2 regions of the Aerococcus viridans genome follow, and region 2 is predicted to be linked to the other one. Evidence: riboswitches for the same ligand, from Rfam matches in the RefSeq annotation. Region 2 holds a riboswitch; the other holds the start of a gene.

Region 1 (15,392 bases), 330 kb from region 2:
CGTCAAATGGGGGCATCGATATCTGGTTCAGAAGGTAGCGAGTTTGCGCCTTTGTATATCCAACCAGTTGACCACTTAAATGCCATTGAATATGATATGCCAGTGGCATCTGCCCAAGTAAAATCAGCTATCTTACTGGCAGGTTTATCTGCTAAAGGTACAACAATTATCCATGAAAAAGAGCGGTCACGTGACCACACTGAAAACATGTTAAAAAACTTTGGCGTTGAACTAAAAGTAGACGATAAAGACATCTATCTAGAAGGTGGTCAAAGCTTAACAGCTACGGATATTACAGTCCCAGCAGATATTTCTTCAGCAGCCTTCTTCATTGTTGCTGCACTATTAGTTAAAGGGTCTAAACTCCACATGCCAAATGTTGGTTTAAATCCAACCCGAGCTGGGATTATTGAAGTCTTGCACAATATGGGTGCCAACATCGAAACAAGCTTGCATGAAGGAGGCTTGAGCGGTGACTTAACTGTTTCTGCCAGCGACTTAAAAGCAACAGAATTTGGTGGCGACATTATTCCAGCATTAATTGATGAAATTCCAATTATCGCTTTAGCGGCTACCCAAGCGGAAGGTCGGACAGTGATTCGCAACGCTGAAGAATTAAAAGTAAAAGAAACTGACCGTATTCAGGTCACAGCCAAAGAATTAAATAAAATGGGTGCCAACATCGAAGAAACTAAAGATGGCATGATTATTACTGGTCCAACACCATTGCACGCAGCGGATGTGGATAGTTACGGTGATCACCGTATTGGTATGATGCTACAAGTTGCTGCTTTATTGGTAAAAGAAGGAACTGTCAACTTGGCTCGCCCTGAAGCAGTCAACATTTCTTTCCCAAGCTTCTTCGATGACTTAGCCGCTTTAAGCAAGTAAGTCACCCAATTGAAAATGGAAGGTTGATCAAAGGATGCCAATCATATTAACAGGATTTATGGGTGTCGGAAAGACAACAGTCGGGTGCATTTTGGCCAACAAGTTAGGTGTCCCATTTGTGGATATGGACTTGTATATTGAGACCTGTCGAGGTCAGACGATTGCAGAAATATTTGAACAAATTGGAGAATCGGGTTTTAGATTGTTGGAGTTTCAAATCTTGACTGAATTACTAGAGGCTGAAGAAAATGCCGCTTTAGTGATTTCAACCGGTGGTGGTATTGTGGAAACGGCGGAGTGCCGCCAACTGCTAGCCCAACATGAAAAGGTTTTCTACTTACAAGATACCTTTGAAACCTCGTGGCAACGGATTAATCGTGGTGGTCCCGGTAACAATGACCGCCCTTTAGTCAATGCCAATAGTAAAAGTCAAATGGCTGCCAAGTATGAACGCCGAATTCCTTTATACGAGGAAGCGTCGAATTACCTACTGGATGTTCGTCAAACCGATGCACATGAAACCGCAGAAGTAATTAGGAAAATGTGTGAAACGGAATAATTAAAATGTACTTGTGTAAAAAGGAGGCGTCAGCTTAAGTGTGGGCCTCCTTTTTTCATGCAAAAAAAGGCGTAACAGTGACAACTTATACATTATTTGTGTAATCGACGTTTACCTTTAGTTGAGAATCGAGTATAATCAGATGTTTGAAGAATGAAGCTGCGGCCAAGTAATTAATAAATATGATACAATGAGGTTAACAAGCAAAAGCACCGTTTTAAGGAGAAAAATATATGAGCGCACAATTAGGTACCGTTACTACAGCGTTGGTAACCGATCAAAATGACAAATTTTATTCAGTACAAAAAGAAGGTATTACTTACCAGCTTGATAAGAGTGAAGGGGATTACCAATTAGGTGATGCAGTCCAAGGTTTCATTTATGAAAATATGAAACACACTAAAATGATGACCACCCAATTGCCTGACGTTCGTCAAGGACGTTATGGTTGGTCGACTGTTACTGCAGTTCGTAAAGACTTGGGGGTCTTTGTAGACATTGGTTTAGCGGACAAGGAAATTGTGGTTTCTTTAGATGACCTACCAAGTGAAAAACACTTATGGCCGAAAAAAGGCGACCGCTTATTTATCCGTTTAGAAGTGGATAAAAAAGAACGGATTTGGGGTAAATTAGCTGAAGACCAAGTTTTCCAACAAATTACCAACAAACTATCACCCCAATCAAAATCTTGGACCAACCAAGAAGTGAAAGGAACCGTCTATCACGCAAAATTAGTGGGGACTTATGTAATTACAGATGACTATTTCCTAGCCTTTATCCATGAAAGTGAACGCTTGGAAGAACCACATCTAGGACAAGAAGTACAAGGGCGTGTCATCGGTATCGGACAAAATGGGAACTTAAATATGTCCTTGAAGCCATTAGCCCACACGGTAATTTCTGAGGATGCACAAATGATTTTGGCCTTGTTACAACGCCAACCGAATCATTTCTTGCCATACCACGATAAATCGAATCCAGATGATATCCGTGAATACTTTGGTATCTCTAAAGCACAATTCAAGCGTGCCTTAGGAAACTTATTGAAGAACGGTCAAGTTGAACAAGTTGAAGGCGGCATCCGTCTTAAATAATGAGTCATTAAAGGTTTATCAGCGTAGTTTGATGCATTTCATTTCCTTGAGAAATTACATCACCCATCAAGTAGATAAACCTTTGACTATATATGTTTTTGTTAATTGAAGAAAGGGTAAGCATGAAGCTAACTGAAGTGATTGAAGATTTTTTAAATACCATGCGTGTAGAAGAAGGGTTGGCAGAAAATTCCATCATCTCCTACAAGCAGGAATTAAACCGAATGATGACCTATTTAAATCGACAAGGCATTGAAAAGGTCCAAGTCATTAGTCAGGATACAGTGTTAGACCATTTAAAGTGGATGGACGAAGACCATTTGGCCACGTCAACCCGGTCACATTACGTGTCAACCTTGCGTCATTTCTTCCGCTACCTAAAATTGGATGGGGTCATCGAAGACAATCCAATGGAGAAGATTTCTTTACCCAAGAAAACCCAACATTTACCAGCTGTTTTAACCTTAGACGAAGTTGATCGGATTTTAGCGACGCCAGATATCACTAAGCCACTAGGGTTGCGGGATAGAACCTTGCTAGAAACCCTGTATTCAACCGGCATGCGGGTATCTGAAATCATCCATATTAAACTAGAAGATATCCATTTAGATATGGGCTTTATCCAAACCATTGGTAAAGGGGGTAAAGAAAGACTAGTCCCAATCGGTGAGATGGCAGAAGACTGGATTAACAAGTATCTAACAGAAGGGCGCCCAAAACTAGTAAAAGATGAAGACGAGACCCAGGGCTATTTATTCGTGAATAACCGGGGTAAACCTTTGTCTAGACAGGGTGTTTGGAAGAACTTGAAGAAGATGGTGATGATGGCTCATATCACTAAAGACATCAGTCCCCATACCCTGCGCCATTCCTTTGCTACCCATTTACTTGAAAATGGGGCGGATTTAAGAGTTGTCCAAGAACTCCTTGGCCACTCTGATATTTCAACAACGCAAATATACACTCATATTCATGCCCAACATATGAAGGATATTTATAATCAAAATCATCCGCGGGCATAAAAATACAAGGAATGTTTGCATAACCACATACTTAATTAAAAAGGCAGGATTATCCTGCCTTTTTTTGCATGTTTTCAGAAAAGGGTTATTTATTCCCTGGTTTGAAACCCTAAATTGTTTCATGTAATTTATAATGTATATAAGGGTATAATAAAATTCGTTGAATTACCTGGATCTTCTGTCTCCAACGAGTCATTTCGGATGACCAAGGGAAAGAAACAAAGAAAACATAAGAAAGCAAAAGGAGGCGAAAGTGTATGTTACAAGTAGAACATCTACGAAAAACCTTCGGCAGAGTTGTCGCAGTAGATGATGTATCATTTGAAATTCAACCGGGCACCATACTTGGAATTGTTGGCCAGAATGGATCTGGCAAAACCACAATTTTTCGAATGATTCTAAATTTTCTAACACCAGAAAATGGGGGCCAAGTTAAATGGGACGGTCACCCCTTACACATGAAGAAAGTGTATGACACGGTGGGGTACTTACCCGAGGAACGTGGACTTTATGAGACCATGACCATTGAAAAACAAATCATGTATTTTGCCCGCTTGCGTGGCATGAAAAAGAAAGAAATCAATGCCAAAATTGATGAATGGCTAGAAAACTTCAATGTTAAAGGCGACCGTAAAGATAAGATTAAAACCTTATCCAAAGGGAACCAACAAAAGGTCCAATTGATTGCTACCTTAATCCATGAACCAAAATTGGTCATTTTAGATGAGCCATTTTCAGGATTAGACCCAGTAAATGCTGGCTTTTTGATGGAAGGTATCCTACGACTGCGCGATCAAGGCGCATGTATCATTTTTTCAAGTCATAATATGGCCAACGTACAAGATGTTTGTGATTCAGTTGTTATGATTCATAACGGAGAACAGAAACTGTACGGGCAAATTAATGATGTGCGTAATGCCTACGGAAAAACAAGACTGTTCATCCAAGCTGAGGGCTGGGATCAAGAAGCCCTAGCCACATTAGAAGGGGTAGAATCGGTTAGTCAATTGACAACAGGGGAATATAAGTTAGTCCTAGCAGATGAAAATATAGGGCCTGAATTATTTAAGACCATCTCAAATGGCGAATACATTCAATCCTTTAGCCAACAACCGCCAACTTTAGATGAAATTTTTAAAATGGAAGCAGGTGGACGTCATGAGAAATAGTCGTTTAGGTATTATTATCGAAGAAGTCTACAAGAAAAATGTCATGTCATGGTCATTTATTATGCTATTACTAAGCCCCATCTTGATGGTCGCTGTGGTGGCTATCATTTCCGGCGTTATCAGTATGGCAACTGCTTCTGATTCAATCGGTACGGTTTCCATCATTGGTGCCAGTGACCAAACAGCCAGCGCAATTGAAATGGAAGACAATGGCCAGAACCAATTGATTTTTGACCAAGATGTCGACCAGGCAAATGAGGCGCTAGTTAACGAGGAAATTGACGGCTACCTAATCATTGACGAAAGTGATCCGGAAGCTATTCAAGCTGACTTCTACAAAAGTAATACCGGGAAGAACATCTCAACTACTGGCTTCCAGACTGTATTAGACAATATTCAATTATCCAACCGGTCGCAAGCATTAGGCCTGACAGAAGAAGAATCCAGCCATTTAATCGATTCAAACGTGGCCATCCAAAGCCAGACCATTGATTTAGAATCCGGTACCAGCGAAAGTGACCAGAATATTCAATCCATTGTACGAACAGGTGTCGCCTACCTTGTATCCTTTATCGTATTCATGTTTGTCATGAATTACATCTCCATCATTTCCCAAGAAATTGCCGTGGAAAAAGGATCACGCATCATGGAAATCGTTCTATCTTCCATTTCATCAACCACTCATTTTATGGGTAAAATGTTGGGGATTTTCCTTGTATTACTGACACAAGTTGCCTTCTATGCAATCTTACTAGGCGTCATCTTTATCCTGATCATGAACACGCCAATGCCAGCAGAATTACAAGCCCTATTAGGGGACGAAACAATTCCAGGCCTAGTATCTAACTCAGCATCTATCATTGCTTGGTCCAGCTTATTAGCCTTCTTGGGGATCATCACTTATTCAGTATTGGGTGCCTTCCTTGGATCACTTGTTTCAAATGTACAAGATGTAAATAAAATGATCACACCGATCATTCTATTGAGTATTATTGGTTTTTACATCGGGATGTTTGGACTAGGTTTCTCAAACAATATCTTAGTTCGAGTAGCCTCACAAATCCCATTCTTCACACCATTTGTCATGCCATTCAGAATAGCTGCTGAAACCGTATCGACCCAAGAATTAATCTTGTCGGTCATTATTTCACTACTATTCTCAATCCTTTGCCTATGGTTATCCGCCAACTTCTACAAGTCAAATGTCCTGACATACTCAGACAAAGGCTTATTCGGCACACTGAAACAATCTTATACTTTAAGACAAAGTGAGAAAAAGGTATAGCGACAACTATCTAGTCAGATCTGTTTAGACCTGGCTATTTTTATCGAAATCGATATGGGAAAGATTAACCATCGTGACGGACCACCACTTGTCATCGGCCATTTATTAAACTGAAACTGTGCGTTTTTTTGAAAGAACAAGTATACATCACCGTAGGTTGACGATTTATAATCAGGAAATTTGTTAAACATACATATATTTTACAGTTTATCCAAAAGGTACATTATATTATCAGCTAGCAAAAACATGCAATAACAAGTATGTAAAGCGTGCTTTTCGTAGTTGGGTTCGTTCGACCAGCTCAAGTCCACTTCAAATTAGTTTGCATCACACTGCGTATGATACGGCATTAATTTTCCAGTGTTATTGAGCTAAACGGTCTCTCTCGCAACTTTAAAAATTTTTAATAAAAATTGCCTTGATTGCTGATGTATGCTAATGTACTCTTACACATACTTTGTTATTATGCAAAAGTAAAAGGAGGGCAAAGATGTTAGTGCCTTATACAAGAAGATACGAGAAAATCGTAATGGGCCTATTATCCTACATCCCTGAGTTTAAAGAATTTTCTGAACTTACAGAAGAAATGGATAAAATTAATCAGCAAGAACGTAAAATCTATTTATGGAAAGAAGCTGATTCTGATAATATCATCGGTTTAGTAGGCTTCGACCAACATGATGATACAGATACTTTAGTCGTGCGTTATTTATCGATCAATCCTTCATTTAGAGAAGAAGGACTTACTTATGATTTATTAACGGCATTAAAGAAAGAATTTCCAGTGTACACCCTTACTGGGGTAATTTCTCTTTCAACTATTTTGTCAAAATGGACAAAACGTCGTCAAGAAGAGTTGGACAAGGAATTGGATAATAAACAAGAAAACACACCCCAAGTCTAGGAGAAAAGTGTCAGGATGAACGAACATACAAGTGAATTAACATTGGATCTAGCGGCCTTTGAGGGGCCGCTTGATTTACTATTACACTTAATTAAAGATTTAAAGGTAGATATTTTTGATATTCCCATAAATTTGGTTACCGACCAATATTTAGCCTATATTCATACCTATGAAGCCTTATCTCTGGATATTGCTTCAGAATATTTGGTGATGGCGGCTACTTTATTGGAAATCAAAACCCAAATGATGCTACCAAAAACGCCTAAAGAAGCGGTTGAGGAAGAAGATGATCCACGTGACTCATTAGTGGAACAATTACTTGCTTTCCAGCAATACCAGGAAGTTTCCCATATCTTAGCGGATAAACAGGCTGAACGGTCGTTGGAATATACCAAGCAACCATCAGACTTATCGGCGTATCAAAAGAAAATCCCTATGACGGGTCGCCAATTAACGCCTGATGACTTGTATAGAGCCATTCAAAAGATGGCCTTCCGCTTGAAAAATCTACAACCTATCCAAACCACGATTGCAGGTGAGACTTACTCAGTAGGAACTGCAATGGCGGATATTCGACAAGCCTTCGTTGAGGCGGACCGGGATGTATTGATGTTTCAAGAAGCCGTTTTTCTTGGAAAAATTCAATCGCGTAGTCAAATTGTGAGTATGTTTTTAGCAATTTTGGAATTAGTGAAGTCAAATGAGTTATACTTATACCAGGAAGACTTAAGAGCAGATATTCAATTGATTAGACGGGAGGAAAGTGAATGAATGCAGTCGCTGCAATAGAAAGTTTACTTTTCGTAGCAGGTGAAGATGGGATTGCCGTCGATGAACTTGCTAATTTATTAGATATAGGCCAGGAGTGGGCTTTATACTACGTGATGGTTTTGCGAAATCGTCTCCAACATGACCCCCAATCTGGATTAAGAATTACCGTTATTAACGAACGTGTTCAATTAGTGACTAAGGCAGCATATGGTGAAGTAGTGAAAAATTACGCGGTTTCTCCTTTTGCGACGAAATTGTCTCAAGCGGCATTGGAAACATTGGCGATTATTGCCTACCAACAGCCGGTCACACGAATGACGATCGATGATATTCGAGGTGTTCAGTCATCTAATATGATCCATAAATTACTAGAGCGAGATTTAATTATGGAAACGGGCCGTCAGGATTCACCAGGTCGGCCGATTATTTATGGGGTAACGTCTTACTTCTACCAATATTTTGGCTTGGAGTCCTTAGAAGACTTGCCGGACATTCACAATCTAGTCTTAGATGGCTCGGTAGATGAAGAAACCCTTTTTAAAATTGATGATAACGGTGAACCTGAGCAAAAAGATTTTAACCAGACAGACTTTAACCAAACAAAAACACAAGAAACGACTGAATAGGTCACCAATAGGAGTTATTTAAAGATGGAAAGATTACAAAAAGTGATGGCACACGCAGGTGTTGCCTCGAGACGTGAGTCTGAAAAATTGATTGCCGCAGGACGGGTGAAAGTAAACGGTGAGGTTGTGAGAGAGTTGGGCTATAAGGTATCTAACAATGACCGTATTGAAGTAGACCAAGTACCAATTTACAAAGAAGAGCCAGTTTACTACGTATTTTACAAACCAATTGGTGTAATTTCTGCAGTGAAAGATGACAAAGACCGGAAAGTGGTCACTGACTTTTTCCCAGGAATCGAACAACGGATTTATCCAGTAGGACGGTTAGACTACAATACCTCAGGACTTTTGTTATTGACCAACGACGGTGAATTCGCCAATACCTTGATGCACCCACGCTATGAGATCAACAAAGTCTATGTGGCTAAAGTTGAGGGTGTGATAACCGGAGAAGAACGTAAGCAATTAGAACGAGGCGTTGAAATTGACGGCGTGAAAACTGCTCCAGCGCAAGCGAAAATTCTTTCTGTTGATAAGGACAAAAAGACTACTATTATCGAGTTGGTTATCCATGAAGGGCGTAACCGCCAAGTCCGAAAAATGTTAGAAGCAGTTGGACATCCAGTTACTAAGTTGAAACGTGAACGTTACGGATTTTTAGACCTTAAAGGGTTGAAACCTGGTGATAGCAGAACCCTATTAAAACACGAAATCGAAGAATTGTTAGCAAATGCCAAGAAAAAGTAAGCATCCTACTTGAAAAAAGTAAGATACTTGCTATAATAGGTATTGTAATCAAATAAATTTGAAGCAATCTTCAGGGCAGGGTGAAATTCCCGATCGGCGGTAAAGTCCGCGACTCCCATTTGGGACTGATCTAGTGAAATTCTAGAACCGACTGTAAAGTCAGGACGGAAGAAGATGGGCGGACTATGTCTGTTTGCCTATACTCTTTTTACCTTGAAGGTGGAAAGAGTTTTTTTATTTCCACTTTTGAGTGCCAACCCCATGAAGTAGAAAAGGAGAGAAATTCACATGGGAAAAAATCACACTAAAGAAATCGTATTGGTCGCAATTGTCGGGGCACTATCATTCATATTGATGTTTATTGGTTTTCCAATCATCCCGGCCTTACCTTACTTGAAGGTAGACTTTTCACTTGTACCAATCTTACTCGTCGCATTCATTTCAGGACCTAAAAAAGCAGTTGTTGCCAGCCTAATCGCCAACGGTTTACATTATATGTATACAGGTGGTGAAATGGGGATTCCAATCGGTGACGCAACAGCCTTTATCGCGACTATCGCTTACATCTTGCCAATTTACTACTTATTGAAAGATCAAATGGCGACAGTTTACACAGGCAATAAATCAACGAAAGAAATGAATTTCGGCAAAACGATTGCTGCTTACCTAGCTGCAACCCTTTCTTTAACATTAGTAATGACTATCTTAAATTACTTCGTGATCACACCATTCTACATGCAAGTCATGAACTTTGATGTAGGTAATATGCAAACATATATCCTTGCGGGTATCATCCCATTCAACTTGTTCAAAGGGGTATTGGTTTCCCTTCTAGCACATTTCGTCCTAGTTCAAACCCTACCAACCCTAGTCAATCGATTCGGTACGCGCGAATATTCACACCATTAAAAGTGAAGCATGGTCAATTTTCTGGTATGATAGACCCAGAGAATCATGTCGGTAAAAAATAGTAGGAACGTTGGAGGGATAGGATTGGATACTTTATTAATGGCGATTGCTTTTAAAGCCCAAGCCCTACCCCCGAATTCCGTATATCAAGTGTTGATTGGCAAGCGAACAGCCACAACACTTTTTTTTGCATTTTCAAACAATTTAACTGCCTATTTCGGTCTTTATCCAAAACTTAAAAAAGACGCATGGATGTCCTATACCCAAAATGTAGCTAAATATATCTCGGTGGACGCTGTCTTACGCCAAAACGATCAAAACAATTATATGCATTTGTTAGTTGATGAGATCCTTCAAAAACGAAACGGTCTGATTATCCCAAGTCACCACCACAAGCACCACTTAGCCTTCAAATTATTGCTGCAAGTTCTATCCAATATTCAGGCCGAAAACCCACATTATAGCCCAATCGTCCAGGATTTGGAAGTTCAACAGCTGATCAAAGATTTTATTTCAATGGCCAAAAGTGCAGACGCGCCCCAAGTTGGCTTACAGGCTATAACCAAAAGCCTTCACCAGCAACTCGCTAAGGAACTATCTGCCTTCCCAGACCAGGCAGCTCTCATTTTCCTAGAACAGTTTGAAGGCGCCAAATTACCGGCACAAACCCTTGAACAAGTAGCAGAAAACCATCAGATTTCGAAGCGGGCAGTTGTCATTACCCAACAGGCCTTGATGGATCAAATCTATCAAAATTGGGTAAGTGGTCATACTTTAGGGGCAGAAACTCAATGGCTGCAAGTTTTTGCCCAAGGGGTTTTTAACCAATTCCCAATTTGGAATCAAACCACGCAAGATACTTTAAATTTAATCAACCAAGGTTGGTCACTTCAAAAAATTGCTGATAAAAGACGGTTAAAATTATCTACCATAACAGAACACATCATAGAAATTACCTTGAGTTTTCCCTGGATAATTCAACCAATTGTGGTTGAAGAACTTAATTTGAAAGACATTTCCCCCCTTGTAAGCCAAGAGCCAGATGAGAATTACGAGTCCTTTAAAGCGAGATTCGGCGAGAAAGATTATTGGTTATATCGGTATTGGCATATCGTCTACCAGAAAGGAGCCCATGATGACAGATTGGCATAAACGCCTGGAAGAAGTGACAGGTTACCAGACATTCAAACCCGGGCAATTGGCGAGTTTAGAGGCTTTAGACCGACAGGAAAACGTGGTGGCCATTTTACCAACTGGTGGAGGTAAATCTTTAATATACCAAATCAACCAATATAATGAATCTGGTGTAACGTTGATCATTTCCCCTTTGATTTCCCTGATGCAAGACCAAGTCAGTCAATTACAACGGATGGGATTAGGACGGGGCATTGCCTTAAATTCTACCTATGACCGCGGGGAACAAGCTTATATTTTAAGTCACCTATCTGACTATCAATTCCTATTTCTATCACCAGAAATGCTCCTGAAAGATCAAGTAATCAGGTCCTTACAACGGATGGACATTCAATTATTAGTTGTTGATGAAGCCCATTGTATTTCTCAATGGGGTTACGACTTCAGACCGCAATATACTGAATTGAAAAAGGTTCGTCAGCTCTTAAAACAACCAAAAACATTAGCCTTATCTGCTACTGCCAACCAATCCACACTAGCAGATATCAAGGCTTACTTATTTGAAGAGGGAGAACCTATTCAACTGGTAAAAGAATCAGTTGACCGACCAAATATTTTCTACCTATTCGATGAAATTGACGCCGGTGAAGTGAGGGTAAATAAATTGCAGGATTGGTTAGACCGGTTGCCTAAGCCAGGAATTGTTTATGTCCACCATAAAAGTGAACTCGAAGAACTCAGCCAATGGATGAAAGATCATACAGATTTGCGGGTTGCTTCTTACCATGGGGATAGAAGTCTAGAGGATAGGCATATCATCCAAAGTCAGTTTCTACAAAATGAATTGGATGTTGTTTTTGCAACGTCAGCCTTTGGTATGGGAATTAACCATGGTCATATACGCTTTGTCTTGCATTATCATCTCCCTAAGAATATGGCAGACTTTATTCAAGAAGTCGGGCGGGCAGGACGAGATCAGGAACAATCAGTGTCAATTGTCTTATACGATCATCGCGAGGCAGCTAGACTGCAGCAAATGCGCCGGTTATTAGAAGACGAGGCAGACTTGTTGGATGATTTATTGGAACGGCTGTTTAAACAGGCCTTAACCCAAAGTGAAGTTGACCAATACGCAGATAGCATAAGTGCCATGTTGTACTTTTACCGCCATCATTTTACGGATCACCAAACAGCAAAAGTACATGCCCAAAAACTTCGTCAGGAACGGCTACGGCAGATCTACCAAATGTTAGATTTAATGGCTACTGACCAGTGTTACCGGACTTTCTTATTAGAACAAGCCGATGAACAGGTAGTGGATAGACCAGAATTATGTTGCAGTAATTGCCAACCTGACTATGACAGTCAACCGATATGGCAAGACTTAATGGCCCGACCGAATCGAGTGACAGTCGAAAAAGACCAACATGATGATTACAAGGGAATGTGGACCCAACGTTTGCAGCACTTATTATCTTGAAAAGGGTCCATAAAGTTTTGTTAAATTGCCTAAAGAAATACTGACATAAAAAGGGGTTCATGGTACAATTCTTAGTGTTAAGAAAGGGGTATATGGATGAATTTCTGGGACAAGTTGACGAAAAAAAATCATGAAAATACAGAAGTAGAAACTGAACAGGTTTCAAAACAAAACAGTTCAGCATCTTCTGACCAAACCCCCCCTACAAGTGATGACTTTCAGAATCAAGGGTTTGGCGAATTTGAGAATTTAAAAAATCAAAAGTATACAAGAACGGCCCGCAATAAGAAGAATAATCAAGATACGATATCGACAACATCTAAGGTAATTGCCTTCTTGCTATTTGTAATGATTGTTGTACCGTTCCTTTTGATTGCCTATATGAATAATGAAGACAAAGTGCCTGAACCGGAATCAACTGAGCAGGTCATGATTTCTAAAACGCAAAATGTTGAATCAATTTCAAAAGCCAGTGAGTCAGCATCTATATCAGCTTCCGAATCTGTCTCCGAATCTGTCTCTGAATCAATTGCTGCCTCAGAAAGCGCAGTTGCTGCTTCAGAATCAGAATCAGCTCGCCTAGCTTCTGAACAAGAATCTTCAAGTATTGCAGCCAGCGTAGCTGAGTCAAATGCAGCAGTAGCAGCGTCAGAAGCTGCAGCGCAAAGTGCCGCTGAATCAGCTTCAATTGCTGAATCACAAGCAGCCGCAGCCGAAGAAGAATCAGCTTCTTCTGAAAGTGCGTCTGAATCAACAGGCACTTATACTGTTCAGGCAGGGGATAACCTATATCGGATTGCAGTGAACAACGGTATGACCCTAGATGAATTACTTGAATTAAATGGTTTAACACAAAGTTCTAGCATAGGACCAGGAACCGTTTTACGTGTAAATTAATAGAATGAAAGAGTGGTGGACAGATTGTCTAAAGCGATTCAAGTCGCAATCGATGGACCAGCATCGTCTGGCAAGAGTACAATTGCCAAGAAAATTGCTAAAAAATTAGCCTATGTTTATTTAGATACAGGTGCCATGTACAGGGCAATTACATTACTAGCCTTAGATGGACACATTCCAGCTGAAGATGCTGACGCATTAAAGGCCTTAGCTGAAGCGAGTGAAATTACCTTTGAGCCAGGGGAGAATGGCCAGCGCGTCTTAGTTAACGGACAGGACCAATCAGAGGCCATTCGTACAGACCGTATCTCAAAAGCAGTTTCTGCTTACTCAGCAGTTTCTGAAGTACGCCAGGTCCTAGTTGAAAAACAAAGAGCCTACACGCAAAATGGGCAAGGCGTTGTAATGGACGGCCGTGATATTGGGACAGTGGTATTGCCGGATGCTGAAGTGAAAATCTTCCTAACAGCATCTGCTGAAGAACGTGGGCGTCGTCGCTTTTTAGAAAATCAAGCCAAAGGTTATTCAGAAATGAATCTTGAAGACTTGATTAAAGATATTAAGCGTCGAGACTTGTATGATTCGACCCGAGAAGATAGTCCATTAGTACCTGCAGACGATGCGGTCATGTTAGATTCATCTGATTTAACACTTGAAGAAGTAGAAGATTCTATATTAGCTGAAATCAACCGTGTAATTGCATAATTTATATTGCAAAAAATACTATCAATCACAAAAAGAGGTAAAATTCAAGCGAATTCTACCTCTTTTTATTATCTTTGAGGAATAAATGTTGAATATAGTTTAAATAAATGATATAATAATAATTGATCATTGGCTTAGTGCGAATGAGGTAGTACATTTAGGAGAGGATTTAGAGTATGTCAAACGAATTTGAACAAAATCAAAATAATGAAGAAATTCCATCAATGGAAGAGATTCTTGCAGAATCAGTAGAAGTAAAAATTGGTGATACAGTAACAGGTGAAGTATTATCAATCGACGATAACCAAGTAATTGTTGGTATCGAAGGCGCAGGTGTTGAAGGGGTTATTCCTTTCAAAGAATTATCTGCTCAACCAATTGACTCAATCGAAGAAGTTGCTAAAGTTGGCGACACTTTAGAGTTAGTTGTTATTAAACAAATCAAAGAAAAAGAAAATGGTTCATTCTTACTTTCTCGCCGCCGTATCGAAGCGAAAAAAGTATGGGCTGAATTAGAAGTTAAAGCTGAAAATGGTGAAATTATCACTGTTCCAGTTAAGAGCGTAGTTAAAGGTGGATTAGTTGTTGATGCGGGTGTACGTGGTTTCATCCCAGCTTCAATGGTTGAAGACTTTTTCGTTGACGATTTCTCTCCATACAAAGGCCAAGAATTAGAAGTTAAAATTGTTGAAATTGACCCTAGCGAAAATCGTTTAATTTTATCTCACAAAGAAATCGCTGCTGAAAAACGCATCGCTGAACGTGCAGAAAAATTAAACTCATTCCAAGAAGGCGATAAAGTAACAGGTACAGTAGCTCGCTTGGCTAACTTCGGTGCATTTATTGATTTAGGTGGTATCGATGGTTTAGTACACATCTCTCAAATCGCTCAAGCACACGTTAACCATCCTTCAGATGTATTAAGCGAAGGCCAAGAAGTTGAAGTATTAGTTCTTTCAGTTGATGAAGAACGTGGACGTATTTCACTATCTATTAAAGCTTTACAACCAGGACCATGGGAAAACATTGAAGAAAAAGCGCCTAAAGGTGCTGAATTAGAAGGTACTGTACGTCGTTTAGTTGACTTTGGTGCATTCGTTGAAGTATTCCCAGGTGTTGAAGGTTTAGTACATATTTCTCAAATTTCTCACGACCACGTTGCTACACCAGGCGAGAAATTAACAGAAGGTCAAGCTATC
Region 2 (15,392 bases):
TGATAATTTTTTCCATTCTAATAAGTCATTAGAAACAGGAACTCTAGTGTCCAACCAAAATTGGGCAGTGGCTTTATCCCAGACAAATTCATCTAACTCATCCTCGATAAGTTGCCAATTCATTGTTTTATGTATCATAATGTTTCCTTTCACGATTAGTAGTTATTGTCACCAAACCTGCTTATTTAATATTATCTGGTGAACATATCTTTTCTCTCAATTACTTTTACTCTTAGCCATATTATTTAAAAAACGTAATCCGATTCGTTCATTACTTCTTCTGTATTTGTGGTATTTTTGTTATTGTAATTATTCAGATTATGAGCGCGTAGTTCGTCTAATTGCGTATTGATCGCGGCTATATTTTCTTGATTAAAAGCATAAATCTCATTCAGACCAATACCGGCGAGAATGTGGTTTGCCTCTTGCATTACTAGGTTGAATGCGACTGTTTTACTACTTCCTATTGTATAAAAGGTATCGATTAATTGATCAGCTAGTACTACAAAATCATCAACAATCTCCATACCCCAACTTTTAAACTGGGCTACTTGTTTTGAACTTGCTTCCTTTAACAATAGATTCACTTTATAATTTAGATAATAACAATGTAAAGATTCATTTCGAACAATCATTTTGAGCATACTGCCGAGGTTCAAAAAGTTTCGGTCTAGCCATAATTCAAAAAGATAAGAAAGGTACGTGTAATTTAAAATGCCTTCAACACATATGGCCATGAATCTTTTTTTCAAAGGATCTGCGCTTTGGTAGGTCATATGTATTTTTTCTATATAATCCCTTACCTGAGGATTAGTATCGACCCAATCAAATGCTTTTTGAGAACCTATATCCTGATTAAATATGCTTAAAATGCGGTTATAGGCCTTTGTATGAACCATTTCAGTAAATTGAAAATTATTTATGATTGCAATCTCTTGTTGGGAACGTGCACTATCTCGAATAATTTCTCCTAATTCATTGGATTGATAGGTAGCGATATTAGTCAAAAGAATCAACAAGCGATTGAGCTGCTCTTGTTCTTGTAATTGTAAATTTGCCCATTTTGATCGATCATTTTCGATGGGGACACGTGTATCCAACCAAAAAAGTGAGGTTGCTCTTTCCCATACAACGTTGTCTAATTCATCCTCAATGACATTCCAGTTAATTGCTTTATAGTGTAAATAATTATTTAACATAGTACCTCCTAAAATATTGTTTGAAAGGGGATGATATGGTGTCATTTTTTATGTCCCTGGTTATGCAGTTTTTCGGCAATTCTCTCTATATCTTCTGTCGTACCTTTTAGTTCAAATTCATCCAATACGGTAAAACCAAAATCATCGGCGTATTGATAGGCTGTTAGGCAAAATTGTTTATTGAAGTTTCTGTTGCCGCTACCAATAATTCCTAAACAATAGTCTCGGTTTTTATTGTAAGTAATCACTTGGCGCAATGGTGTTGTCAAAATTTCGATATCTCCTGTTTCAATACCATTTCCACCTTCAAGATAAGTAGGCAGAAATACAAAATAGGATTCATTGATGTCAAAAGTGAGTGGTTTTCCTAATTTGACCAAATCTTTTACATTCACATAATCTACCTTTTTTTGATATTGTTTTTGACAATACGTATCTAAATCTGCGAGAAAACTCGTGGTATTTCCACTTAAACTAATATAATAGACTTTAATTATTTGCATGTATCACACCTCTTTTTAATAAATAACCACATATATAGTGCTTGTTTTAATTAGAAACACTATATATAGTGTGTATTGTACATGACATATCGTTATAGAAAATTGACGATAGTCATTTTTTTTGATTTTAGAGGAGAGAAAATTACATGAAAAATTCAGGTTGTTTATGCACCGTTCCACTCTTCGCCCCTCTTTCATTAGATGAAAAAAATGAGATAAAGTGTTTGCTTCACCATCAGACGTTTAAAAAAGGAGAAATTATTTTTTCACCAAGTAGTGAAGAACAACTGTTGATTATACCTTTAGGGGCTATGAAAATATATCGAATTAGTAGAACTGGGAAGGAGCAATTAATTCGTATCGTAAAAGAAGGAGATTACGACGGTGAGAACTATCTCTTTGGTCTACCCAATGACTGCCTATATGGTGAAGCTGTTGAAGAAACCAGAACTTGCACTCTCTATAAATCCGACTTTAATAAAGTGATGGCACGCTATCCACAGCTCAGTTATCGATTGTTACAATTAAATGCTTGCAAAACAGTAGCTGTGGAAAAACAGTTGCAGCTTCTAGCGTTTGATCGTATAGAGGAACGGTTAGCCTTATATCTTAGCCAACTATCTATAGCAGCAAAAATGGGGGAGCTTTTTACTTTACCTATCTCTATGAGAGAGTTGGCAAACTATCTAGCTACCAGTCCTGAAACTATTTCTCGTAAATTAAGAGATTTTCAAGAAAGAAAATTGATTACTAGAAAAGGAAAGCAGATTACACTATTAGAAGAATTTTGGCTTACATTCGATTACATATAAAGAATTATAGACGTATAAAAATTAGTAACTAGCATTTAACGGAATAAAGGGGAGTCCTGTATAAAGGTGTAGATAAATATTTTGATGAAGAATATGTCTATGATTTCTAATTGAAAGCAAATAATGGCGTATTAAACAAGTTTATTAAGGAAGTATTTTCAAAAAGTTGAATACAAAAAAAGAGCTATTATTAGCTCTTTAACGCTTCTCATACTTACAGATTTGACTATGTTTTGAATATTTTGATTATTATTTCTATTAGATGTCAATCTTTGTTCTATATTAGAGACTTACCATCTCAACAATAATCTACAGATAAAATATTGAACCTACTTCAATTCACTAGCTATGAAGTAAGACTATTTTTCTGTTAATTCATCACCAACACTTTTTAGTTTATTGGCTAAATCCATAATATCTATAACAAGGTCATAGCTGTAGTCTTCTCCTAGTACAGCTGTTGTACGAGCATCTTCAAATAAGCCTTGTTCTTTCATCTTTAAATGTTTAAACCAAGTCTCACTGCCATAGTAGTGAAGAAATAGTTTGATATTTGGTAGGTATTTTTCAAAATTTTCTAGGGAATCAGACATGGCCTCAATTTCTTTAGAAATCTTCAAAAAATTTTCTTCCATCTCATAAAAATTATCAGTATCCTTCATGTTACCCCCAACTTTCTTAAATGATATGCATTTGATGATTATTTTATTGCACTAATGGTAGTGGTAATTGTTGGGATGATTGATATGATCGTATAAACTTGGACAAAATAAGCAATAGGTTCCTCCCAAGAAGGAGGTGCAATTAAAGCAATAAAGTAGAGTATAATAATAAAAATAAGATTCTTTAAAATCCTAGATGATGCTTGGCGCCAACTTATTTTCTGTTTAAAATTAAATGTTTGTTGCCAAAAATTAATAAATGATTTCATGATAAAACGCCTTTCTAAATATGAATGCATAACTAAAAAAAAGCATAAACTAAAAATATACAGCAAGCAATAAAATTATTTATGATCACTGATTCACAATATATTTGCATTAAAATATATAAGGAGTAGAATTATAGGTAAGGAGGGATTATGATGACTGATAATAAATTTCTGACTGGTAATGTAGATAACGACAAAAAACCGTATATTATAGATGTTGAAAAAGAAACGTTAGAGAATACAAATTTTCGTACGACGATTTGGACAGGTAACAAGTTGCAGTTGACTGTTATGGAAATTCCTGTAGGCGGTGATATTGGTTTAGAAGTACATAATGAAAGTGATCAATTTATCCGTATCGAGCAAGGTGAGGGTCTTTGCCAGATGGGTCCTGCTGAGGACGATTTATCCTTTGAACAAAAAATTGGAGAAGATGAAGCAGTCTTTGTGCCACTAGGTTTATGGCATAATATCACCAATCGGGGGAGTGTACCGTTAAAACTGTACACCATTTATGCTAGCCCTGACCACGTACCTGGTACTGTTCATGGCACTCAAGAAGATGCTGAAAGCGATCCAAATGAATAAAACAAACATGAAATGCAAAAAAAGTACAAACAATAGTTAAATCAAGAAAACCGATGACCTTAAAAGCGTTATCGGTTTTTTTATGCTAGAAACCAACAAGTACCTATATAAAATATTCTTTTCCATATTTAAATCAATGTATAGTACGGTACTTCTAAAAATTGTTGTAGGATGAAACTAGCAATTTAATTAAATTTTCATATATAATAATATTATGCAAAAAGATAAGGAGTGTGCTACATGCCATTAGTTAGAATCGATCTTTTAGAAGGTAAGACTGCAGAATTTAAATCACAACTAGGTGAGTTAGTTTACGAATCTATGCTTGAAACAATTGGCATTCCTGAAGAGGATAAGTTCGTTATTGTGAATGATTTAAAAGCTGAAGAACTGATATTTTCTACCAACTACCTAGATGTTGACCGTACAGAAGGTATCGTAATCATTCAAATCACGATGAATGAAGGGCGTACAACTGAGGTGAAAAAAGCTTTATACAAGACAGTTGCTGATAAATTAAATAGCCAATTAGCTATTCGCAAAGAAGATGTCTTTATCAACTTAGTTGAAGTAAATAAAGAGAACTGGTCCTTTGGTAATGGTATTGCACAGTACGCAGAATAAATAGCATTACTACAAGTACATAAAAGCCATACCCTAGCTATCCCCATCTTTTTTTGAGATAGCTAGGGTATCTGTCATCTTAACCCAGGAGGGATTAGCATGTATTACAAATCTTCTTACACCTCACCACTTGGCCAAATTGCTATCGTGAGCGACGATAAAACCATTAAAGGCGTGTGGTTTGCTGACCAAAAATACTTCGGTAGTCAATACGTCATGCAAACAATGGCAGTAGCTGAAACACCAGTAATCATGCAAGTCAAAAATTGGTTAGATGCTTATTTTGCTGGTGAGAACCCAACTCTTGACCCAAACATTTTGGACCCAGAAGTAACGCCTTACCGTAAGCAAATCCTGAACGCACTGATTAATGTCCCTTACGGCCAAACGACTAGTTATAAGGAATTAGCTGATAAAGTTGCTTTAACCACTCCTGGGAAAAGGAGTTCAGCTCGTGCAGCTGGCGGTGCTGTTGGCCACAATCCCATCTCGATTCTAATTCCATGTCACCGGGTTGTAGCCACTAACGGTGCAGTAACTGGTTATGCAGGTGGTATCGACCGCAAAATTGCCTTGCTGGCTTTGGAAGGCTTTGACCAATCCAAGCTAGGCAACCACAAAGTATAGGTGTGACGCGAATAGGCACCTATTCATTTTTACATAAAGATGCAAAGAAAAATATCACATAATGGCAAAATTATTTAGGATGAGATGATGGATAAATTAGCTATTAGAAAATTATACGATACTTTACTGAAAGAAATGGGGCCACAAGGTTGGTGGCCTGCTGATTCTAAGGTGGAAATAATCCTGGGGGCTATCCTTGTTCAAAATACCAACTGGCGTAACGTTGAAAAGTCCCTAAATAACTTGAACGCAGCTACTGACTTTTTGCCAGAAGAAATTTTAAAACTCCAACTGGAAGAATTAGAAACGTTGATTCGACCAAGTGGATTCTACCGCAACAAGGCGCGAGCAATTCAAGCCAGTTTCCAATGGTTTGATCACCACAAATGGGATTATCAAGCCATGCAGTATGCATACGGAAAACAGTTGCGAAGTGAAATCTTGAAATTACACGGGGTAGGATATGAAACAGCTGACGTATTTCGCGTTTTTATATTTGATCAACCAGCGTTTATCGCTGATGGCTACGCTAGGCGGTTATTCAGTTGGTTGACAGGCAATTCGTACACAACCTATCAAAGCCTTTACCAAGAGATTAACTTACCGGATGACTTCACTTATGAGGAAGCCCAGGAATTCCATGGCTTAATTGATGAGTTTGGCAAACTATACTTGGGTAAAAATGGCCAGGTGAAGGGGAATTTTTTATCCAATCACCCATGATAAATACTCTATAGTATATATTTTTAATTTAAAAAATACATTTGGGTTTACATTTTCTTTTTAATACCGTATGATATCACCATAAACATTCAAATAAAATCTTCAGGGCAGGGTGTAATTCCCGACCGGCGGTAAAGTCCGCGACCTCCTTTAATTAGGGGCTGACTCGGTGTAATTCCGAGACCGACAGTAGAGTCTGGATGGAAGAAGAGTAGAATCAAAATAAACGAATACTATAAGTCTATAGTTTATTTGTGTGCCCTAGGAATCTTATTTCTAGGGCTTTTTTTTCGTCACTCTGACTGGATTATTTGTTGTTTAGAGAAAGGATGAGTGAATGAAAGACTATATGCAAGAAGCACTTGACCTAGCCGAATTAGGACAGGGTTGGACAAGGTCTAATCCTATGGTTGGTGCAGTTATCGTAAAGAATAGCCAAATCATCGGTCGAGGCTATCATCAGCAGTATGGTGGTTTGCATGCGGAAAGAGAAGCCTTAAAGGATGCCAACGAACAAGGGCATGATGTAAAAGGGGCAACTATGTACGTCACGCTGGAACCCTGCTGTCATTTTGGTAAAACGCCGCCTTGTACGCAAGCTATTATCGAAGGGGGTATTGAAAAAGTGGTAGTTGCTGCAATTGATCCGAATCCATTAGTTGCTGGAAAAGGGATCCAGGAATTAAGAAACCACCATATAGAAGTGGAAACGGGTCTTTTGGCTGAAGAAAGTGAAGACCTTAACCGTAAATTCAATTATTTTATGACTCATCAACGCCCCTATGTCACCATGAAATACGCCATGACCCTAGATGGTCGAACAGCTGCTTACACTGGGGATTCCCAGTGGATAACGGACAAAATTGCACGAGAGCATGTGCATTACCAACGCCACAGGAACCAATCCATTATGGTTGGCATAGGGACTGTACTTGCTGATGACCCAGCCTTAACTGTTCGAATTGACGATTTTGAGGGGATTAATCCTATCCGTATTGTTTGTGATACTAGCTTGAAGCTCCCCTTAAACAGCCAATTAGTGGCGACAGCGAAGGAAACGCCCACAATTATTGCGACAATTAATCAGAACCCAGAAGATCACCAAGCCTATCAAGCAGCCGGTTGTCAGCTATTGGTTGTGAAGGAAAAGGATAACAAAGTAGATTTACTTGATTTAATCACACAACTGGGCCAACAAGGTATTCAAAGTATTTATGTTGAAGGTGGATCAAAACTAAATGCTTCGTTACTTGAAGCTGGTTTAATCCAGGAAATTCACACTTATATTGGGCCCAAAGTAATTGGTGGTTTTGACCAGTATAGTCCTATCAGTGGTTTTGGTTTTCCACAGATGGACCAAGCACTTACAAGTAATGTTCAGGCAATCACGTCATTAGGTAAAGACCTTTTGATAGAAAGTAGGGTGGATTAAATGTTTACAGGAATTATCGAAGATATTGGCCGTATTGAAAGTATCGAGGCCATCAACAATCATGCAGGACTTCTTTTAACCATTGCCTCAAGAAAAATAGTATCCGATGTCAATCTAGGTGACTCGATTAGTGTGAACGGCATTTGTCTTACCGTGACGAATTACGCTGATACGAATTTCCAAGTTGAAGTGATGCCAGAAACGATTGCGAAAACGTCTTTAGAAGGAATTGCGAACAATAGCCGCGTGAATCTGGAACGGGCGATGAAGGCAAATGCAAGATTCGGTGGTCATATTGTAAGTGGCCATATTGATGGTATTGGTAAAATCACCGCAATTGAGGCGGATGGTATCGCTAATTGGTACACGGTTCAAACAAGTAAACCATTAATGCGCTATATCATCATGAAGGGGTCTATTGCTATCGATGGCACAAGTTTAACAGTTGCTGGCGTTGAAGGAGATACATTTAAAGTATCAATCATTCCTCACACCAGTGAACAAACAATTTTTTCAACCTATCAAGTAGGCACTATCGTGAATTTAGAAAATGATATTGTTGGTAAGTATATTGAGCAATTTACAGTGAAGGAGCGGGTATAGATGGATTTTTCAACAATCGAAGACGCATTAGCAGCATTACAAGCAGGCCAAATCATTATGGTTTTGGATGATGAGAATAGAGAAAATGAAGGAGACTTAATTTGTGCAGCTGAGTTTGCAACAACTGAAAACATCAACTTTATGGCCACTCACGCTAAAGGGTTGATTTGTCAGCCAATGAGTCAGGAAGTAGCTAGTCGTTTGAATTTATTGCCAATGGTGAATGATAATACAGACCCACATACAACCGCATTTACGGTATCTATTGACCATAAAGAGACAAGCACAGGTGTATCCGCAGTTGAACGCGGGTTAACCATGCGTGAAGCAGCAAATCCAAATAGCCAACCCAGCGACTTTAACCGTCCGGGACATGTTTTCCCATTGGTAGCAAAAGAAAATGGTGTCTTGGAACGAAATGGTCATACAGAAGCAACGGTTGATTTGATGAAATTAGCTGGACTGAATCCAGTGGGTGTTTGTGTAGAAATTATGCGCGAAGACGGTACGATGATGCGTCAAGCCGAATTGCTTGAGCAAGCAGAGAAATGGCAGATGCCAGTTATCACCATTAAAGACCTGCAAGACTACCGTAGAGCCACCGAAACCCATACCCACCACGAATCGACAGCCAAGATGCCGACCAAATTCGGCGAATTTACCATCCATACTTTCGTTAATGACATCGATAATCAAGAACATGTAGCCCTAGTGAAAGGCGATATTTCCGGCAAAAAGAATGTCCTCACCAGACTCCACTCGGAATGTTTAACAGGGGATGTGCTAGGATCTAACCGGTGTGACTGCGGAGAGCAATTACATGAGGCCCTGCGGAAAATCAACGAAGCTGGCCAAGGTGTTTTATTATATTTAAGACAAGAGGGCCGCGGGATTGGCTTAATCAATAAAATAAAAGCTTACCAGTTACAAGAAGAAGGACTGGATACTGTAGAAGCAAACCATGCCCTAGGATTCCCAGATGATTTAAGGGAATACCATACGGCTGCACAAATGTTGGAGGAACTGGGTGTGACATCCATTGACCTTATGACCAACAACCCAGATAAAATCGCACAATTAGAAGCATCTGGTATCCAAGTAGCGAACCGTGTGAGTATTGAAATGACTGCTAATCCGGATGATGAAAACTACTTAATCACTAAAAAAGTAAAAATGGGACACTTATTAGACTTATGAACTACAACGCCATTAAAATGGCGTGTTTCTAGGAACACTCATGACTTGTTCCACTTATTTCAAAGCAAAACAGCGGTCTAAGCTATTTAACTAAGGCCTGTTCCAGGCCAATATTTAATATATTTTTAGCAGCGTTGATATCTCTATCGTGATGCATATTACACTTCATACAAGTCCAATGACGTATATTTAACGCTTTTTTACCGCTATCATATCCGCAATTAGAACATTTTTGGGATGTCTTGTACGGATTAATAGCTACAAATGTCTTATCGTACATTTCGCACTTTGCCTCTAGGATTGTTCTAAACATCCGCCAGGATTGGCCAGCGATTGAACGGGCTAATTGATGATTTTTCATCATATTAGTCGTCTTTAAATCCTCTAGAACGATAACGTCATAACTTTTAACCATATCGGTTGTGATTTTATGAATGTAATCCTTGCGGATATGTTTGATACGTTGATGAATACGGGCCACTTGGCGTTTGGCTTGCTGGTAGTTTTTCGCATCCACTAAATTCACACCGTTCTTTTTGGCTTGTAAACGTCTACGGGCCATTCGCTTTTCCCAATAATGTAATTGCTTCTTATAAGACAAATGTAGTCGCTGACTTTGATATTTTTGACCATCAGACGTAATAGCTAAATCACTTACACCTAAATCGACACCGACTACATTTCCTGTTTTGGGCATTGCTTGATTATCGCTTGTGACCAAAATGGAGATATAGTAGTCGCCACTAGGTGTATATTTAACGGTGACAGATTTTATGCGTTCATTCTCAATATGAAGCACACTTGACTTACATTTTATCCAACCTAATTTGGGTAATTTGATATACCGCTGATTATCATTAAAACGAATGTTGTTGCCACGTATGGTACTTAAATACGACTGTCTGGTGTTCTTCTTTGATTTGAATTTTGGGTATCTTGAATAAGCTTTAAAAAAACGAACAAAAGTTTCGGATAAGCGTTTAACACTACATTGAACAGCTACGCTATCAACTTCACGCAACCAGGGATATTCCTTCTTCATTTGTGGAATAAGAGAGGATAACGCATTATAAGATAGCATTTGAAGGTCGGGATTGTTTTCGTACCGCGCATTCAACATGGCCAACATTTCGTTCCAGATGAATCGGGTATGACCAAAGGTCATATGAATTAACTGACGCTGTTTTTCGTTAGGATAGATTTTACACTCAATTCCTTGATACATGTTTTCACCCCCCTTGCATTTATAGATATATTATACCATACCTATGATACTTGTTTATAGCGATAACAATTGCTATAATGTAGTCAAAGAGGTGTTTACATATGATAGTGAAAACAAGGACAAATGTCTATGATTTTAATTTCCATTTGGTTTGGGTAACAAAGTATCGTAAAGAAATATTTACGACCATTGAAAAAAACGCCATGCAAGATATATTGACGCATATTTGTGATGAGCACGATATTGTCATCCAATCGCTCCAAGTAATGCCTGACCATATCCATATGTTGATTTCGTTCAAGCCTAAACATGCCGCAAGTAGTATCGTCAAAACACTTAAAGGGAAATCTGCACGTCTATGGTTCAAAGCATATCCAGAAACAAAAGCAATGTTATGGGGTGGCCATTTATGGACACCTAGTTATTTCATGGCAACAGTAGGCAGTATGTCTAAAGAAACTGTTAAAGAATATATAGAAAATCAATTAACGGAATACAATGACGGTCGCCCTAGAACTTGATTCATCCATGTAATGAATTACACGGTTTTCTCAAGGGGCGACTTTAAATAAAATATGGAGGAAAATAGGATGAATATTATTCAAGGAAAATTGTACAACGGAGAAGATGTTAAAATTGGGATTGTCATTGCACGATTCAATGATTTTTTAACTAAAAGCTTACTAAGTGGTTGTGAAGATGGCCTTACACGTTCAGGTGTTTTGACAGAAAATATCGATGTTGCTTGGGTACCGGGCGCTTATGAAATCCCGCTGACGGCTGCAACGATGGCTGAAACAGGGAAATATGATGCAATCATTACACTGGGTGCTGTGATTAGAGGGGCTACAAGTCACTTTGATGTGGTTATTAACCAAGCTTCAAGCGGGGTAACTCAAGTAGGTTTAACCCATAAATTGCCTGTTATATTTGGCGTTTTAACAGTCGAAAATATCGAACAAGCTATTGAACGATCTGGTACTAAAGCAGGTAACCTTGGATTTACTTATGCAACGAATGCTATTGAAATGATTAATTTATTCAAGGAGATTAAACAACAATAGGTCAATAATCCATATGAAAATATCTCTAACAGCACAAGACTAGCTTTAATTTTAAATCATGGTAAGATGGATGTTGGAACAATAAAGCGCATTCAATTACTATATCTTTCTGATGATTTGCGTAAAAAGCTTAAGGAGACTTCATATGACGATTCAATTTAAACAAACATTAGCGCCAACCAAGGATAATTCTGGAAAACCTATCATCTTAAGTGACGCTACCTTCGCTCAACGTAAGGACAAAGTCCTTCAGTTAATGCGAAAATATGACTTCTCATCATTGATGATTTACGCAGACAAGGAACACGGTAGTAATTTTGAATATTTAACTGGCTTTATTCCACGATTTGAAGAAGCTATCCAGGTAATCAACCAAGACGGGACGTCGACACTGATTTTAGGTAATGAGAACTATAATAAGACTAGTATGGCACGTACACAAAGCGAAGGCATTCTTTGTCCATTCTTCTCTTTACCAAATCAACCTATGGATTTCACGAAAACTTTCTCTGACTATTTAAAAGATATTAAAGTAGATGATTCTAAACGAATTGGATTAGTAGACTGGAAGCTTTTGTCTAATGATATGAATAACTTCCACAACCACCATTCAGTACCAGCATTTATTGTGGATGGTGTACATGAAGTTTTCGGTTCTGACAAGGTAGTGAATGCAACCCAACTATACATGCATCCAAAAGAGGGTGCTCGAGTAACAAACAATGCAGAGGAAATCGCTCGTTATGAATATGGAGCTTCCCTTGCTTCTGATGCTGTCCTTGAAGCAATGAACCAACTAACCATTGGTCAAAGCGAGTTAGAGGCAGGTAATCGCTTAAATCGTGATGGTCAATATCCTTCTGTTGTGACTATTGCAGCCTTTGGTAATCGCTTTAAGGGCGCTAATATTTATCCAACTGATAACACGTTAGATGATGGCGATAAAGTTGCATTAACAGTAGCCTATAAAGGTGGCTTGTCTAGTCGTTCTGGCTATGCAGTGAAAGATGAAAGTCAGCTTGCTGAACGTGATCCAGGATACTTAGAAGAAGTCGTTTACCCCTATTTCCAAGCTTATAAATGGTGGTTAGACAATTTGAACATTGGTACAAAAGGTGGCGATTTCTACCAAGCGTTCAGTGAGTTTTATCCGCAAACTACCTATGGTTGGAACTTGTGTCCGGGACATTTAGTAGCTGACGAAGAATGGCTAAGCTCACCATTTTATAAAGACTCTGATGCAACAATTCAAAGTGGCTACATCTTCCAACTAGACTTTATACCTTCACAAGCGAACCATAATGGTGTTTCAGCTGAATCAACGATTGCGGTTGCGGACGCAGCACTACGCGAAGAGATTAAGATTAAACAACCAGAACTTTGGTCAAGAATCTCTAAGCGGAAGGATTATCTAAAAGAAGCATTAGGTTTAGCGTTACCAGAACATTTATTACCATTAGCGAGTACTTTTGCCTACTATAGACCATTCTTATTAGACAAAAAAACTGCTATCTACTTTGATTAAAAAAATTCCCCTCAAGATTGGTTGCCAAACTTGAGGGATTTTTGTCTATTTTTAAGTGAATAATGACGGACTATCCATACCTATGACTATTGTTTATAGCGATAACAATTGCTATAATGTAGTTAAAGAGGTGTTTACATGTGATTGTGAAAACAAGGACAAATGTCTATGATTTTAATTTCCATTTGGTTTGGGTAACAAAGTATCGTAAAGAAATATTTACAACCATTGAAAAACAAAACGCCATGCAAGATATATTGACGCATATTTGTGATGAACACGATATTGTCATCCAATCGCTCCAAGTAATGCCTGACCATATCCATATGTTGATTTCGTTCAACCCTAAGCATGCCGCAAGTAGTATCGTCAAAACACTTAAAGGGAAATCTGCCCGTCTATGGTTCAAAGCATATCCAGAAACAAAAGCAATGTTATGGGGTGGCCATTTATGGACACCTAGTTATTTCATGGCAACAGTAGGTAGTATGTCTAAAGAAACTGTTAAAGAATATATAGAAAATCAATTAACGGAATACAATGACGGTCGCCCTAGAACTTGATTCATCCATGTAATGAATTACACGGTTTTCTCAAGGGGCGACTTTAAATAAATAAATTGGAGGGTTATGCTCTTGGACGAACAGATTGAATTATTATTTACCATCGATGAAGGCTATTTAAATCCCTTAAAAGTGGCATTAACATCGATTCGTCAGAATAATCCAGGCCAAGCTTTCCGCATTTGGTTGATTCACGAATCGATTGCAATGGATACGATTCGCGAATTGCAGAAGCTAACGGATTATTTACAGTTTGGTTTTGAACCGATTAAAATTGATGGCAGTCGATGGAATAGCGCTAAAACTGAAGATAGGTACCCAAAAGAAATGTACTTCCGCTTGCTTGCGGGTGAAATATTACCTAAAGAAATGAAACGGGTGATTTATTTAGATCCAGATATTTTGGTGGTTAATCCTTTATTAGAGCTGTGGCAAACAGATTTAGAAGGCCATATGCTAGCAGCTGCTACACATGTTGGATTGACGGACGTTTCTACCCGAGTAAACCAAGTGCGACTTGACGTTGACCATGCTTATTACAATTCTGGTGTGATGGTGATTGATTTAGATAAGGCTAGAGAAATTGTCAAATGGTCAGATATTGCGCAAATGATTGAAAAATATAATCTGTTACTCTTCTTACCTGACCAAGATATTCTCAACCATCTGTATGGTAAATATACGAAGGAAATTCCCGAAGAAATTTGGAATTATGATACGCGTAAATATATGCGGTATTTTACCAAAAGTCTTACCCAACACGATATTCACTGGGTTATGGCCAATACCTCTATCCTGCATTTTTGTGGTGGCCCCAAACCATGGGACGATAAACATGACAACCGCTTTACCAGTCTTTACCTTAACTATCAAAACCAATTGAAGCGTATCGAATCGGTGATTAAATAATTTAAAATAAGTAATTTTCATTACCTATGGTGGTTAAATTCTTATTTATTATCGTCAAATCAGGCTTATACACTTTGGTATCCAATAAAAAATCCCCAGAAGTAAGCGTATGTCTGCGTACTTCTGGGGATTCTTTTTTTATAGGATAAATAATCCAATTAATCGACTGATTTTAATGCTTCTAGCATATCTACGTGTTGTAGACGTTTATAAATGATATAGGCGAGAACGGCTGTAATTGATCCGATAATAACAGCTGGAACAATAAAGCTTGTCGCTGCTAGTGCAGGGTTAAACATTACATCAGCAGGTGGAACGATTCGAATAATATATTGGTGGAGCAGTTCACCAATACCGAAACCTACTAGTATACCTAGGGCAGTTAAAACAATCGTTTCACGGTAAATATATAAGGTAACTTCATTATCAAAGAAACCAAGCACTTTGATAGTGGATAATTCACGCATCCGTTCAGAAACATTAATATTCGTTAGGTTATATAGGATAACGATACCTAGTAAACCAGCAACAACAATTAGAACAGTCATGATTTTATCCAATGAATGAACAATTGTATCGATTTGATTCATTAGGGTAGTGTTTTGTACTACACCGGCAACACCGTCTAATTCAATGAATTTTGCAGCTTGATTTTCTGTGTTGTTAATTGAATCATCTTTTAAGTTGACTAGATAAGCATTAGATTGGTAATCCTCACCGTAAATTGATTCATAAACTTGTGGACTAGCGAAGACAAAGTGACCAATATACATTTCTGTAATTCCTGATACTTTCATTTCACGGTCTTTACCGTTCGTATCTTGAAGTGTAATTGTATCACCCACTTCAGCGTCTACTAGGGTAGCT

Evidence for each region. A riboswitch is a leader RNA that binds a small molecule or an ion and turns the genes downstream of it on or off. The one in region 2 is predicted to bind FMN.
Region 1: another riboswitch for FMN. It lies ahead of AWM76_RS03855 (ECF transporter S component); the one in region 2 lies ahead of ribD (bifunctional diaminohydroxyphosphoribosylaminopyrimidine deaminase/5-amino-6-(5-phosphoribosylamino)uracil reductase RibD).

What each region holds. Positions count from the first base shown of each region.
Region 1 is NZ_CP014164.1:789,651-805,042, forward strand. Features, by position in the region: gene aroA (3-phosphoshikimate 1-carboxyvinyltransferase) at 1-891, shown strand, start outside; gene AWM76_RS03810 (shikimate kinase) at 926-1,450, shown strand; gene AWM76_RS03815 (CvfB family protein) at 1,684-2,544, shown strand; gene xerD (site-specific tyrosine recombinase XerD) at 2,667-3,566, shown strand; gene AWM76_RS03825 (ABC transporter ATP-binding protein) at 3,824-4,735, shown strand; gene AWM76_RS03830 (ABC transporter permease) at 4,725-6,020, shown strand; gene AWM76_RS03835 (GNAT family N-acetyltransferase) at 6,511-6,924, shown strand; gene AWM76_RS03840 (segregation/condensation protein A) at 6,940-7,695, shown strand; gene scpB (SMC-Scp complex subunit ScpB) at 7,692-8,321, shown strand; gene AWM76_RS03850 (pseudouridine synthase) at 8,346-9,068, shown strand; FMN riboswitch at 9,131-9,248, shown strand; gene AWM76_RS03855 (ECF transporter S component) at 9,357-9,977, shown strand; gene AWM76_RS03860 (helix-turn-helix domain-containing protein) at 10,062-11,129, shown strand; gene AWM76_RS03865 (RecQ family ATP-dependent DNA helicase) at 11,113-12,591, shown strand; gene AWM76_RS03870 (LysM peptidoglycan-binding domain-containing protein) at 12,688-13,488, shown strand; gene cmk ((d)CMP kinase) at 13,513-14,193, shown strand; gene rpsA (30S ribosomal protein S1) at 14,370-15,392, shown strand, end outside.
Region 2 is NZ_CP014164.1:461,697-477,088, forward strand. Features, by position in the region: gene nrdF (class 1b ribonucleoside-diphosphate reductase subunit beta) at 1-138, opposite strand, end outside; gene AWM76_RS02200 (ribonucleotide-diphosphate reductase subunit beta) at 246-1,199, opposite strand; gene nrdI (class Ib ribonucleoside-diphosphate reductase assembly flavoprotein NrdI) at 1,241-1,702, opposite strand; gene AWM76_RS02210 (Crp/Fnr family transcriptional regulator) at 1,849-2,514, shown strand; gene AWM76_RS02215 (DUF4298 domain-containing protein) at 2,874-3,176, opposite strand; gene AWM76_RS02225 (cupin domain-containing protein) at 3,599-4,033, shown strand; gene AWM76_RS02230 (tautomerase family protein) at 4,274-4,657, shown strand; gene AWM76_RS02235 (methylated-DNA--[protein]-cysteine S-methyltransferase) at 4,757-5,284, shown strand; gene AWM76_RS02240 (endonuclease III domain-containing protein) at 5,372-6,007, shown strand; FMN riboswitch at 6,102-6,223, shown strand; gene ribD (bifunctional diaminohydroxyphosphoribosylaminopyrimidine deaminase/5-amino-6-(5-phosphoribosylamino)uracil reductase RibD) at 6,345-7,439, shown strand; gene AWM76_RS02250 (riboflavin synthase) at 7,440-8,042, shown strand; gene AWM76_RS02255 (bifunctional 3,4-dihydroxy-2-butanone-4-phosphate synthase/GTP cyclohydrolase II) at 8,043-9,239, shown strand; gene AWM76_RS02260 (RNA-guided endonuclease TnpB family protein) at 9,322-10,464, opposite strand; gene tnpA (IS200/IS605 family transposase) at 10,566-10,985, shown strand; gene ribH (6,7-dimethyl-8-ribityllumazine synthase) at 11,055-11,528, shown strand; gene AWM76_RS02275 (M24 family metallopeptidase) at 11,674-13,053, shown strand; gene tnpA (IS200/IS605 family transposase) at 13,194-13,616, shown strand; gene AWM76_RS02285 (glycosyltransferase family 8 protein) at 13,683-14,525, shown strand; gene AWM76_RS02290 (FtsX-like permease family protein) at 14,684-15,392, opposite strand, start outside.